DNA from 2 places in the Massilia sp. X63 genome. Region 2 is predicted to be linked to the other one. Evidence: predicted binding sites of a transcription regulator. Region 2 holds the regulator's gene; the other holds the start of a gene.

Region 1 (7,042 bases), 120 kb from region 2:
GCCGGGCGGACAGAACGTGAACAAGGTGTCGTGCGCGGTGCATGCGCGCTTCGACGTGGGAGCCTCGTCCTTGCCGGATGCCGTCAAGGAACGCCTGCTGGCCCTGCGCGACGCCCGCATCACGCAGGAAGGCGTGATCGTCCTGAAAGCGCAAGGCTCGCGCAGCCTGGAACAGAACAAGCTCGACGCGCTGCAGCGCCTGCAGGCACTGGTGGACCAGGCCTCGTTGGTGCCGGTGGTGCGCCGCCCGACCCGGCCGACGCGCGGATCGCAGCGGCGCCGGCTCGACGCCAAGACGCGCAGCGGGCGGGTCAAGGCGCTGCGCGGCAAGGTCAGCGAGTAGCCGGCCCGGTGCGCACCCTGCCAAGGACGGCCGGCCAGGCGGTATCATCGCCGCTGTCGCCAATCGAAGAGAGCAAGCCATGTCCTCGTCCCCTGCCCTGCCCCCTGCCCTGCATGGTGCGCTCGACCGGCCGGTCTGGTCGGCGCTGAACGGCGGCCACCGCCAGCTTGCGCTCGGCGGCCCGCTAGCGAAACGCTATCCCCGCGACATCGGTCCGTTCGCGGCCCTCGCGGACGACAGCGCCGCGGCCTGGGAGGCGCTGGCGGCGCTGCTGCTGCCTGGCGAGGCCGCCATGCTGGTGACGCCGGGGGCGCCCGCCTCCACGGCCGCGGGCGTGACGCTCACCCCACTCGATCCGGTGCTGCAGATGACGGCCACGCAGGCGCCTGCGCCGGCCGCGCTGCCGTTCTCGGTGCTGGGCGAGGCCGATGCGCCGGACATGCGCGCGCTGGCCGCGCTGACCAATCCGGGACCGTTCGCACAGCGCACCCACGAGCTGGGCGAGTTCATCGGCATCCGCGAGGACGGCCGCCTGGCGGCGATGGCCGGCGAGCGGATGCGCCCCACGGACGCGGTCGAGGTGAGTGCGGTGTGCGTGCATCCCGATCACCGCGGCAAGGCCTATGCCCGGCAGCTGCTGGCCGAGCGCACACGGCGCATCCTGGCGCAGGGCTGGCAGCCCTTCCTGCATGTGTACCCGAGCAACGGAGCAGCGATCGCCCTGTACGAATCGCTGGGCTACCTGGTGCGTGCGCAGCTGCACCTGACCCGCGTGGTCCGGGACGGCTGAACTCAGGTTTGCAGGAGCCGGAGCAGCTGGTCGATCCGGTAGGGCTTGGCAATGAACAATTGCTTTAGCGGCTGGTCCTTGAACATCGTGGGCGCCATGTAGCCGGAGGCCAGGATGATCTTGACCTTCGGATAGCGCGCGCCGATCTGCTCCGCCAGTTCCAGGCCGTTCATGCCGGGCATCATGACGTCGGAGACGACCGCATCGATGTCGGCATGGGCGGCCAGCATGGCGAGGGCCGCGGCGGCCGAATAGGCCACCATGGCTTCCATGCCATGCGCCGACAGCAGCATCTCGGCAAGGTCGGCCACGTCGGCCTCGTCGTCGACCACCAGCACCTTGCGTATGCCGCCCACTGCTGCTTTCTCGTCCTGTCCGTATGTATCCGGGCTGCCGGGCGTGAAGCCAGGGCGTGTCTTGTCGGCACACATACGGCGATTCATCAAGCCGAACACTCAGCCTCCATGGAAATGGTTGATCGCAGCGCAGGCGCCTTGCGCGCCATGCGCTGTCATTGACCCGCCTAGTATGGCGCAATCGGGCCGATCGAAGCGCCCGCTTACCACGATGCCGTGGCGACGCCACGGTATGGATGGGCTTTGGCGGCAAGCACCGGGCGCCTGTTTCCAGGAGAAACGATTGCGCTGCCGGGACGGCAAGCCTGTGGCGCCTATCCGAACAGCCCGTGCAGGTACCAGCGCGGCTCGGCGTCCTCGCCGGCGCCGACGATGCGCTCGCGGTAGATCCAGTACAGCGTGTGGTCCTGCCCCTCGGCGATGAAGTAGTCGCGGGTCTGGGTCTCGCTCCACCAGCCGGCCTCGATGCGCTCGGGCGTGGAGGCCACCTTCAGCGGCGAGCCGTAGAAGGGCCGGTGGTTGCGCATCAGCAGCGCGATCGGCTTGGCCAGCAGCCAGCTTGGGCGCGGCAGGCTGGCGACGTCGGGCGGCAGGCGGGCGCTGCTGCCCGACGCCCGCGCAGCGCCCTGCACCGGCACCCATTCGTTGGCGACCTCGGGCCGGTAGTCGGCCTGCGGCAGCGCCTGCAGCACGTTTTCCGGCCCCAGCCGCGCCACCAGCAGCTCGAGCATGCGCATGCGGTCTTCCTCGCTGCCGCCCGGCTCGGGAAACAGGGATTCGGTCGGCGGCGCCATGGGCCGCACCTGGCGCGCTTCCAGCGCGAGTCCGATCACCGGCGCCGGCAGCTCCTGCCGGGCCAGGCGTTCCTTGAGCAGGCGCACCAGGTGCTCGTCGCGCCAGCCCGGTTCGGCCAGGGCGATCTCGAGCGCCGTCGGCGGCATCGCTACCCGCCCGCGCTCGTGCTCCATCAGCAGGGTGATACGCTCCACCGCGAGCTGGCGCACACACAGCCAGCCGACCAGCTGCAGCACCAGGTGGTGGGCGCCGGCCAGCAGCAGATCGGCCTGTTCGATGCGGTCGAACAATTCGAGCCGGGCCCGGAAACTCTCGGGCGGGGCGACCCATTCGAACAGCTCGGGACACATGCCGTAGGCGGCGTCGAGCATGTCGAGCAGTTCGCGTCCGCAACGCCGCTGCAGGCCGGGACGCGGCAGGCGCCGCAGCTCGGCCAGGCTCTCGCAGCCGATGCCCTCGAACCAGGACATGTAGGGCCGCGCCGGCGGCAGCAGCGCCACCGGCAGGCGGCCGAGGCGGCGTTCGAGCGAGGCCATGCGCAAGGCTCGGCCGCCGCCGCGGCCACCCCGGCCAGCGCCGCGCGCGCCGGCTCGGCCGGCATCTTGTCCGCCTCCTTGCCCGCCCCCCTGCCCGCTGCCATGCGCCACGGCGTGCGCCCCCGCACGCGCCAGCAGCCAGGCCGCACGCGCCGTCGGCGCGCAGCTGAGCGAGACGCTGAAGCCGAGCGTGCGCAGGCTGGCCCGCACGCGTGCGCACAGGGCGCGGATGCCGCCGAACAGGCGCAGGCTGGCGCCGATGTCGAGCAGCAGCGTGGCTTCTTCAAGCAGCGCGACCTGTGGCGTGAATTGCAGCATCGCCAGCGCGACCGCGTCCAGCGCCTCGGCTTCGCGCGCGGCGCTGCGCTCGAGCAGGCGCGCTTCGGGCATGAGCATCAGCACGCCGCCGCGCCGCATGCCGCGCCCGACGCCGGCCGCGCGCGCCGCCGTTGAAACCGCCAGCACGCGTTCGTGCTCCAGCACGACGCTGCCCGGGTCACTGCACCAGCTGGGGCTGAAGACCTCGAGCGGCAGTTGGGGTAATGACAGGCCGATCCACAAACGCATGTCGTTGAAGGAGAGAAGAAGTGAGCGGTAAACCAAGCGGCAGGAACAGCGGCGCATCGCACTGCGGCCCCCGGCGCTTGACGAAGTCGATGTGCAGGCCGCCCGCGGCCGGCCGCAGGCCCAGGCGCAGGGGCGCGGGCGAGGCGTCCTGCGCCGCGGCCAGCGGGCGCAGCATGAAGAACAGGGTTTCCCCGGCCTGGGCCGCCAGGTGCAGGCGGCGCAGGCTTTCGCCGCGCGCATGATTGGCCCAGAACAGCAGCGCGCCGCAGCTGCCGCTGCGCAGCACCTGCTCGGCCGCCCACAGCGCGTCGGCGCTGCGGCTGGTACGCAGCCACAGCAGTTGCGAAGGCGGCAGGCCCAGCGCGGCCAGCGCCAGGGCTTGCGGCGGGTGCGGCGGCTGGAGCAGGACGATGCGGCGCTCGGCACAGGCTTGCAGGGCCGGGCGCAGCAGGCGCATTTCGCCGATGCCGGGCTGTTGCTGCAGCAGCTCGACCAGGGTGCCGACGGGCCAGCCGCCGCCGGGCAGCTGGGACGACAAGGGCGCATGCCCGGTATCGACGCAACGCGTGCCGGAGCGCGCCAGTTGCGAGGCGCGCCAGAGCGAAGGATGCAGGGTCTCCGGCGCAGCCAGAGAGGCGGAAGACGGCGACGAAGTCCCTGCCATGGATGAGCAATTCATATGGGTTGGCAAACAAGTACTGTATAAACGTACAGTACTCGCTGAGCCCGGATTTGGCAAGATGTATTCATTTTGGACATACCAGTCGGGTGATTGGTATTGACAGAACTTAAAGCTGCGTCCTGCCTGTAAATCCGGCCCGGTCGCGCAAATCATGAAATAATGCTGACTCGTCCATTTACATCCAGACAATGATCAACCTGTCTCCCGCACGCCACGAAGTCGCTCCGTGAATACGCTCCAGCTCACCGGCGCCATCCTGTTCGCGATCGCCCTGGTTCACACCTTCTCCACCAAGCTGTTCCATTCGTTGGCCCGGCGCCATCCGCGCCATGCCGGACTGTTCCACCTGCTGGGCGAAGTCGAGGTCGTGTTCGGCTTCTGGGCCTTCGTGCTGGTCCTCGCCATGGCCCTGCTGGCAAGCGGCGCCGAGGCCATCGGCTACGTCGAGTCGCGCCAGTACACCGAACCGCTGTTCGTGTTCGTGGTGATGGTGATCGCGGCCTCCAGGCCGGTGCTCGACGCCGTGCGCGACCTGCTGGCGATGCTGGCCCGGTTGGCCCCGGTCCGCACCGAGGTGGCCTTGTGCTGGCTCGGCCTGGCGCTGGTGCCGCTGGGAGGCTCCCTGATCACCGAGCCGGCCGCGATGACCCTGGCGGCCCTGATGCTGGCCCCCCAGGTGTTCCGGCCCGGCATTCCCGAGTGGATGAAATACGGTGCGCTCGGCGTATTGTTCGTGAATGTCTCGATCGGCGGCACCCTCACCGCCTATGCCGCACCGCCAGTGCTGATGGTGGCCGGCACCTGGGGCTGGGACAGCGCCTTCATGGCCTCGACCTTCGGCTGGCGCGCCGCGCTGGCGGTGATCTTCAACGCGACCCTCATTACCCTGCTGCTGCGCCGCCACCTGGAGCCAGGCAAGGTGGTCGAAGACGTGCGCATGCCCTGGCTCGTTTCGGCGGTCCACCTGGCCCTGCTGGCGGGCGTGGTGCTGCTGGCCCACCATCCGGTGCTGTTCATCGGCCTGTTCCTGCTGTTCCTCGGCTATACCCAGGCCTATCCGAAGCACCAGTCGCCCCTGATCCTGAAGGAAGGCCTGCTGGTCGGTTTCTTCCTGGCCGGACTGGTGGTGCTGGGCGGCATGCAACAGTGGTGGCTGCAGCCGCTGGTGTCGAGCCTGGAGCCGACCGCGCTGTTCTTCGGCGCGCTGGCCCTGACGGCAATCACCGATAATGCGGCCCTGACCTACCTCGGTTCGCTGATCGAGGGGCTGTCCGATCACGCCAAGTACATGCTGGTGGCCGGCGCGGTCGGCGGCGGCGGCCTGACCGTGATCGCCAACGCGCCCAACCCGGCCGGTGCCGCCCTGCTGCGCGAAGGCTTCGACGAGGGCTCGATCGGCATGGGCGGGCTGTTTTTGGGGGCGCTGGGACCGACCTGCGTGGCGGCGCTGCTGTTCCTGATCTGATGGAGTAAAGACATGGACGACGACATCCTGGTACACAAGGCCGCCACCATCGAGCGCTGCTGCCGGCGCGCACGCGAAGAATACGAAAAGGGCCCGGCCACTTTCGTGAGCGACCTCACGCGCCAGGACGCGGCCACCCTCAACGTGATCCGGGCCTGGGAGGCCGCCATCGAGATGGGCGACTACGTGATCGGCAACGTCCGCCTCGGCCTGCCGCAGGACGAGCGCGAAGTCATCACCCTGCTGGCCGAACACGGCTGGATCGCCCCCCTGCTGGCCGAAGAGCTCAAGCGCACCGGCGAATTCTGCCGCGCCGAATGGGATTACCAGGAAGCGCCGCTGCCGGCCCTGGTGACGATCCTCAAGCGCGGGCTGGACGATTTCACCCTCTATGCCCAGGCGCTGGTCAGCGGAGCCGCAACGGCCTGATTTGATCCAAAGCGTCCAACAGAGCCCTCAGGGCAAGGCGCGGAGTCGCTGACAGTACGTCAGTACGGCAAGACGACGCAACGCAGCAATGAGGGCTTTGCTGGACGCTTTCAGGGTTGGGGCTCGTGGACGTCGGAGACTTCCACATCCTCGGCGGCGATCTTCTCTTCCGCCAGCGCTTCGTCTTCCTTGTCCGCGACCAATCCCTCCTGGTCGGCGCCGCGCGCGCTGTCATAGGTGAGCTCGACCAGCATCGGGAAATGGTCCGAGCCGAAGGAAGGCAGGCGCTGGATCAGGGACAGCGTGAAATGCTCGCTGTGGAACAGGTGGTCGAGCGGCCAGCGTGCAAACCAGTAGCCGGCGTGGAAGGTATTGAACATGCCGCGCCCGATGCGCGGGTCGAGGAGGCCGCTGATCTTGCGGAACAGCCGGGTCGTGGTCGACCACGCCACGTCGTTCAGGTCGCCAGCGACGATCACCGGCGTTTCCAGCCCGGCTTCCGCCACGCTCTTGGCCACCACCAGCAATTCGGCGTCGCGCTGGGTCGATTCCATGTGCTCGGTCGGGCTCGGCGGCGTTGGATGCAGGAAATGCATGCGCACCTTGTGTCCGGACGGCAGGATCACCAGGGTATGGATCGACGGGATATCGTCTTCGACCAGGAACTGGATCGCACTGTCCTCCAGCGGCAGGCGAGAATACACGTGCATGCCATATAGATTGTCGAGCGGACACTTGAGCGCATGCGGATAGTCGTCCTGCAGCACATCCAGCCTTTCCTGCCACCATGCATCCGTTTCCAGCGTGACGAAGATGTCGGGCTGGTGCTGCCGGATCAGGGCGATCAATCCCTCGGTATTCCGGTTCGGCATCAAGACATTGGCCGTCAGGATACGAAACTGCCGGTGCGCCCCGCCGACCACCGCGACTTTCACTTCATGGGGATAAGCCTTGGTGTAGGGAAGGATCCACCAGGCCTGGTAGGCCAGGCAAGCCGCGTTGACCGCCAGCAGCCAATAGTAGGAACTGTCGCGCCAGTCGAGGAACACGAATTGCCCCACCAGCACGGCGAGCGACAG
Region 2 (7,042 bases):
ACCATCTGTTCGAAGATGATGCGGTGGTCGTAGCGGTAAAAATCGTCCGCGTGCATGAAGTCGGCAATGCGGTCCCAGGCCGCGTTATCGCGCAGGAGGCCGCCGATGACGGACTGCTCTGCTTCGATGGAATGCGGCGGGATGCGCAGGGAATCGACTTGCGGATCGGATGGGGAATTCATGGCGGGCATTATACCGTTTCCGGTCACACGGCTGACATCATTGGTGAGAATTTCCACCAATAAAAAAGCCGGGCGAACCCGGCTTTTTCATTTATACAACAACGCACTGGTGGGCATACACCCACCCTGCGCTTGTCTGCTATTAAGCAGCTTCGCCGACGACGGCGATGGTGATCTCCGAGACGACGTCGGTGTGCAGCGCGACGGCGACCGGGAACTCGCCGGTGGTCTTCAGCGGACCCGTCGGCATGCGAACCTGCGACTTCTCGACGGCGAAACCTTGCTTGCTCAGGGCTTCGGCGATGTCGAAGTTGGTGACCGAACCGAACAGACGGCCGTCCACGCCCGCCTTCTGGGCGATGGTGACGGTCATGCCGCTCAGCTTGTCGCCTTGTGCCTGGGCAGCCGACAGCTTTTCAGCTGCTGCTTTTTCCAGTTCGGCGCGCTTGACTTCGAACTCGGCCACGGCTGCCTGGGTGGCGCGGCGTGCCATCTTTTGCGGGATCAGGAAGTTACGTGCGTAACCGTCCTTGACTTTGACGACGTCGCCCAGGTTGCCGACGTTGACCACTTTTTCGAGCAGGATAACTTGCATATTTATTCTCCAGGTATTCTGACTGACGTGCCGACGATTAGGCGTTGTGCAGGTCGGTGTACGGCAGCAGCGCGAGGTAGCGTGCGCGCTTGATGGCGGTGTCGACCTGGCGCTGGTAGTGCGCCTTGGTGCCGGTCAGGCGTGCCGGCATGATCTTGCCGTTTTCCTGGACGAAGTCCTTCAGGGTGTCGACGTCCTTGTAGTCCACCTGTTCCACGCCTGCGGCGGTGAAGCGGCAGAACTTCTTGCGCTTGAACAGCGGGTTCTGCTGTTTGCGCTTGAGTTTTTCTTTAGCTTTGTTTTTGTCGAACTTTTTACCGAATGCCATTTCGAGGCTCCTGTATCTAATCTAAATTGGCCGTGTCGCTGGGCGACTATGCGGCACTGAAATCAATGATGTGAAACACCAAGGCTTTGCTGTTGCGGTTCTTCCGTGCGAGGAATCCTTCGAAGCGGTAGGCGGCGCCGAGTTCGGCGTCGGCAACCCGGCCTGAAATCGTGCCCGCGGCCAGCGCGGGGATATCAAACTCGACCTGCCTTGCCACCCCTGCCTCTTCCTGCTGCGAACTGTGCATCAGGATGACGCCCACGATGGGGACGCCGGCCGGGGTATAACGCAGTACGTCACGCTCCGCGATGGTCGCGATGAGCTGGAACTGGTTCACTGCGCTGTGTCGCTTCCTGCTGAATTCCTGGGGAAAAACTTAGGCAGCTGCGGCCGGGGCAGCGGCAGGCGCTGCGGCTTCTGCGCGGTGGCTCTTGGCTGCGTCTTCGCGCTGGACCGACTTCATCATCGGCGACGGTGCGGTTTCGGCCTTCTTCATCTTGACGGTCAGGTGACGCAGGACGGCATCGTTGAACTTGAATGCGGTTTCCAGCTCGACCAGGGTCTCGTTGTCGCACTCGATGTTCATGCAGATGTAGTGGGCTTTCGGCAGCTTCTGGATCTGGTAAGCCATCTGGCGACGGCCCCAGTCTTCCACGCGATGGATGTTACCGCCGCGGCTGGTCACCGTGGTCTTGTAACGCTCGATCATCGCCGGGACTTGCTCGCTCTGGTCCGGGTGGACGATAAAAACGATTTCATAATGACGCATGCAACACTCCTTAAGGACGTTTAAACAAATGCCCACCTCGGCGTCAAGACGAGTGTGGGAAGGGAAAGCCTGCCATTATAGCCGGAAAAATGCGTCGATGGGAATCGGGGGCGTGGCCTGGGCGCAGCAAAGCCCGGCGGTTCGGGGCGGCATGCGTGCGTCGCACCACACTTCGTGGGCGTTTCAGACTGCATTGCACAATTTTTTTACAGTTTTCCCGTGTTTGCCCTTGCGCATATCAGAATACTGTACAAAAATACAGTCTGCTCTTACAACCATTTGCCGTAACACACCCATGCTCAAGCTCACTGCAAGGCAAGAACAGATCCTTAACCTGATCAAGGAAGCGATCGAAAACACCGGCTTCCCGCCGACCCGCGCCGAAATCGCGGCCGAGCTGGGTTTCAAATCGGCCAACGCGGCCGAAGAACACCTGCAGGCGCTGGCGCGCAAGGGCGCGATCGAGATTTCGCCGGGCACCTCGCGCGGCATCCGCCTGGTCGGCGCCTCGGTCGAACAGGTCCCGCTGGTGCCTGCGGCCCTGATGATGTCGCTGCCGCTGGTCGGCCGCGTCGCCGCCGGCTCGCCGATCCTGGCCCAGGAACACGTGGAAGCCACCTACTCCGTCGACGCCGCCATGTTCTCGGCGCGCCCCGACTTCCTGCTGAAGGTCAAGGGCTGGTCGATGCGCGACGCCGGCATCTGCGACGGCGACTTCCTCGCGGTCAAGAAGATCGACAGCGCCAAGAACGGCCAGATCGTGGTCGCCCGCCTCGGCGAAGAAGTCACCGTCAAGCGCTACCGCAAGACCGGCAACCTGGTCGAGCTGCTGCCGGAAAACCCGGACTTCAAGGTGATCCAGGTGTCGCCCGAAGACGAGTTCGCGCTGGAAGGCCTGGCGGTCGGCCTGATGCGCAGCTGGCACTGAGCCTCCCGCGCTTCCGGCATCGTCCGCGAATGCGTGGGCCCTCGTGGCCCACGCGTCGCCGGTGAAGATCCTGATTACTGAATCTTCTTGTCCGCCCAGTACGAGTCCTTCTTGGCGGACTTCACCATCTTGTTGTGCTCTTCCACATAGGCCTCGGTCGCCGAGCGCCAGGCGGCGAAGTCCGCCAGCAACAGCTTCGAACTTACCTTCGCCTCTTCGCTCAGGTTGCTGTGCAGCTGGGTCAGGTAGGCAGTCGACTTCTCCATTTCTTCCTTGTTCATCAGCTTCTGGATGTCCGGCGGAATGCGCTTGGTGAGCGGGGTCGCCTCGTTCAGGTTGGTAACGAACTTGTTGTAGCACTCCTGCCACGCGGCCACGGCCGCGCCGATGCGGTCGATATCGGCATTGATCTTCGACATCGCCGGAATGCGCGGCGTCACGCAGCGGAACTCGCCCGACTTCAGGTCTTCGCCGTCGTAGCCGCTGATCCAGTAGTCGATTTCCTTGCGGCGCTGGGCGCGCTGGTCGATCATCTCGAGCGAAGCGGCGGCGATCTTGTTGCCCTTGGCGGCAGCCTTCTTGAACAGCGCGGCCGCCCTGGCCTCGTCCACCTCGCCTGCTTCGCCATAGAAGTACATCTGGCCCAGCGCCTGCTGGGCGGCCGGATTGCCGGCATTGGCCAGCCTGGTGTAGATCTTCACGGCCGCAGCGTAGTCCTTTTTTTCGAACAGGGCGTTGGCGTCTTCCAGCTCGCCGGCAAAGGCGGCGCCGCACAGCAGCAGGGATGCAAGGAACAGCTTGGTCTTCATGGCAGAGGAGGATGAGGGAAAGAAATCCCATGATAGCGGCATTCCCCTGCCCCGCTCAACCGCTGATGCAAAAACGGCAGCCGAGGCTGCCGTTTTCATGTTGCGCCGACCCCGTTCAGGCGTCCAGCGCCTGGCGGAAGTCCGCCAGCAGGTCGTCGGTATCCTCGATGCCCACCGAAACGCGAATCAGCGACTCGGCAATGCCCATGCTGGCGCGCCGCTCCGCCCCCATCTCGAAGAAGATGGTGTGCGCCACCGGGATCACCAGGGTGCGGGTGTCGCCCAGGTTGCTGGCCGGGATGCCAAGCTGCAGGCGGTTCAGGTAGTCGAAGCAGTCGATATCCTCGCGCAGCTCGAAGCTCATCAGGGAGCCGCCCGCGCGGAACAGCACCTCCGTGATGCCGTGCTGCGGGTGCGAGGCCAGGCCCGGGTAGTGCACCGCCGCCACGCGCTCATCGGCCTCCAGCATCCGGGCCAGCGCCAGCGCGTTGCCGCAGGTGCGTTCCATGCGCAGCGCCAGGGTCTCGGCGCCCACCGCGATGTGGTGCGCCGCTTCCGGCCCGAGGGCCGCGCCGAAGTCGCGCAGCGCCTTGGCGCGCAGCTGGGCCAGGCCCTGGGCTGCGACCGGCTGCTTGCGGAAGTTGGGCGCGATGTGCGGGTAGGCGCTCCAGTCGAACAGGCCGGTGTCGGTCAGCGCGCCGCCCAGCGCGTTGCCGTGACCGCCGATCGACTTGGTCAGGGAATTGACCACCAGGCCCGCCCCCACCGCCTTCGGACGGAACAGCCAGGGGGTGGTCATGGTGTTGTCGACCACGTACAGGATGCCGCGCTCACGGCACAGCTGGCCGATGCGCGCCAGGTCGGCCACCTGGGTGCGCGGGTTGGCGATGGTCTCCACGAACACCATGCGCGTGTCCGGCTTCAAGACTGCTTCGACGTTGGCGACATCGGTCGCATCGACGAAATCGACGGCGACGCCCTGGCCGGCCACGGTTTGCCACAGGCTGTTGGTATTGCCGAACAGGAAGGAGGACGAGACGATGTGGTCGCCCGCGCGCAGCAGCCCCTGGAACAGCGCGCCGATGGCGCCCATGCCGGTGGCGAAGCAGATGGTGCCGACGCCGTCTTCCATCTTGCTGATCTTGTCCTCGAGCGCGCCGACGGTCGGATTGCCCTGGCGGCCGTAGCGGAAGCCCGGCTCCTTGCCCTGGAACACCGACGCCAGCTGGCGCGCGTCGCCGTAGCCGAAGGCCACCGAGGTGTGCACCGGCTTGTGCAGAGAGCCGTGCTCGACCGCCTTGCGGCGGTCGTTGTGCAGGACGGTGGTGGTGAAGCCGTACGAAGCCGGCTTTGCTTGCGACTCACTCATGGGAGGCCCCCGTCACTCCGCCGTGACCGGACGGTTGAGGTTGAGCTGGTTGGTCGGCGCGTCCTCGACCGGCTTGCTGCTGCCGTTGTGGCGTGCCGATTCCTGGAGGTCCAGGTATTCCGGTGTCACGTCGCCGGTGACGTAGACGCCGTCGAAGCACGAGGCCTCGAAGTTCTTCAGGGCCGGGTTGACGTCCGAGATCGCGCGCTTGAGCGCATCGATGTCCTGGTAGACCAGGCGGTCGGCGGTGATCTCCTGGCAGACTTCCTCGACCGTGCGGCCGTGGGCGATCAGCTCGTCGCGGGTCGGCATGTCGATGCCGTACACGTTCGGGTACAGCACCGGCGGCGCGGCCGAGGCGAAGAAGACCTTGCGGGCGCCGGCGTCGCGCGCCATCTGCACGATCTCGCGGCTGGTGGTGCCGCGCACGATCGAGTCGTCGACCAGCAGCACGTTCTTGTCCTTGAATTCGGAAGCGATCGCGTTGAGCTTCTGGCGCACCGACTTCTTGCGCATGCCTTGCCCAGGCATGATGAAGGTACGGCCGATATAGCGGTTCTTGATGAAACCTTCGCGGTACTCGACGCCGAGCTTCAGCGCCAGCTGGATCGCTGCCGGCCGCGAGGAATCGGGGATCGGCATCACCACGTCGATCTCGTCGACCGGGATCTCCTGGCGGATCTTGTCGGCCAGGTATTCGCCCATGCGCAGGCGGGTCGCGTACACCGAGGCGCCGTCGATCACCGAATCGGGGCGCGCCAGGTAGACGTACTCGAAGGCGCAGGGGTTCAGCGACGGATTCTCGGCGCACTGGCGCTCCGACAGCGTGCCGTCGTTGGCGATGAAGACCGCCTCGCCCGGCGCGATGTCGCGCACGAAGCGGAAGCCCAGGCCTTCCAGCGCCACCGACTCGCTCGCCACCAGGTATTCGGTGCCGTGCTCGCCCTCGTTCACGCCGAGGCACAGCGGACGGATGCCGAACGGATCGCGGAAGGCCAGCATGCCGTGGCCGGCGATCTGCGACACCACCGCATACGCGCCGCGCACGCGGCGGTGCACTGCGGCAACCGCCTTGAAGATCGCATCGGTGTCCAGCGTGTAGCCGTCGGCCGCTTCCTGGATCTCGTGGGCCAGCACGTTGAGCAGCACTTCCGAGTCGGAATCGGTGTTGATGTGGCGGCGGTCGTTCTTGAACAGCTCTTCCTTGAGCTGGGCCTGGTTGGTCAGGTTGCCGTTATGGGCCAGGGTGATGCCGAACGGCGCGTTGACGTAGAACGGCTGCGCTTCCTCTTCGCTCGAGGAGCCGGCGGTCGGGTAGCGGCAGTGGCCGATACCGGTATTGCCCTGCAGCGAACGCATGTTGCGCGTGCGGAACACGTCGCGTACCAGGCCGTTGGCCTTGTACATCGAGAACATGCTGCTGTGATTGGTTGCAATGCCCGCCGCGTCCTGGCCGCGGTGCTGCAGCAGCAGCAAGGCGTCATACAGAAGTTGGTTGACGGGATTGTTCGAGACGACGCCGACGATGCCACACATGGTGCGCTCCTAAAACTGGACTGCGTGATTACAAAAAGTGAAAACGGTATTTCAAAACTTGATGTGCTGCCCGAGTGCGGCAGGGAGAAATGGTTTGACGGTGCGCGCGCCGGTTTCCGCCATGGGCGACAGCAGCGCGTTTCTCCAGAAATCCTGTTCCGGGATGGAAGTCATCCCACACAATATGACGGCGGCCAGCACGATTACAATGCCACGCGCTAATCCAAACAATCCGCCCAGGCCGCGGTCCGCAAGGCTCAGTCCGGTGGCCGTGATCAGGGCCCCGATCGCCAGCGACAGCAGGCCCATCAGGATGCGCACGCCGAGGAACAGGAGCACGAAGGCCATGATCAGGCGTGCGGTCTCGCCGGGCAGCAACGCGGGCAGCATCGGCGCCAACTTGGCGCCATAGGCGTTCGCCACCACGAAGGCCACGATCCAGCCCAGCAGGGACAGGATTTCCTTCACCAGGCCCCGCAGGGTGGAAATGATGACCGACGATACCAGTACGAACAAGACCAGGTAA

What was found. Region 2 encodes LexA, which represses DNA repair genes until DNA is damaged. Its sites were predicted from a motif close to ACTGTATNNNNATACAGT; they were not measured.
Region 1: the regulator LexA is predicted to act here: its motif matches at 4,085-4,102, upstream of imuA (translesion DNA synthesis-associated protein ImuA).

What each region holds. Positions count from the first base shown of each region.
Region 1 covers NZ_JBFTEF010000006.1:120,301-127,342, reverse strand. The annotation lists gene arfB (alternative ribosome rescue aminoacyl-tRNA hydrolase ArfB) at 1-343, shown strand, start outside; gene AB3347_RS14005 (GNAT family N-acetyltransferase) at 423-1,133, shown strand; gene AB3347_RS14000 (response regulator) at 1,136-1,489, opposite strand; gene AB3347_RS13995 (DNA polymerase Y family protein) at 1,804-3,387, opposite strand; gene imuA (translesion DNA synthesis-associated protein ImuA) at 3,317-4,051, opposite strand; gene AB3347_RS13985 (putative Na+/H+ antiporter) at 4,296-5,534, shown strand; gene AB3347_RS13980 (DUF86 domain-containing protein) at 5,547-5,963, shown strand; gene AB3347_RS13975 (endonuclease/exonuclease/phosphatase family protein) at 6,074-7,042, opposite strand, start outside.
Region 2 covers NZ_JBFTEF010000006.1:244,875-251,916, reverse strand. The annotation lists gene AB3347_RS14545 (replicative DNA helicase) at 1-182, opposite strand, end outside; gene rplI (50S ribosomal protein L9) at 325-777, opposite strand; gene rpsR (30S ribosomal protein S18) at 815-1,105, opposite strand; gene priB (primosomal replication protein N) at 1,152-1,442, opposite strand; gene rpsF (30S ribosomal protein S6) at 1,482-1,874, opposite strand; gene lexA (transcriptional repressor LexA) at 2,170-2,802, shown strand; gene AB3347_RS14515 (sel1 repeat family protein) at 2,877-3,611, opposite strand; gene AB3347_RS14510 (cystathionine gamma-synthase family protein) at 3,727-4,980, opposite strand; gene purF (amidophosphoribosyltransferase) at 4,993-6,516, opposite strand; gene AB3347_RS14500 (CvpA family protein) at 6,568-7,042, opposite strand, start outside.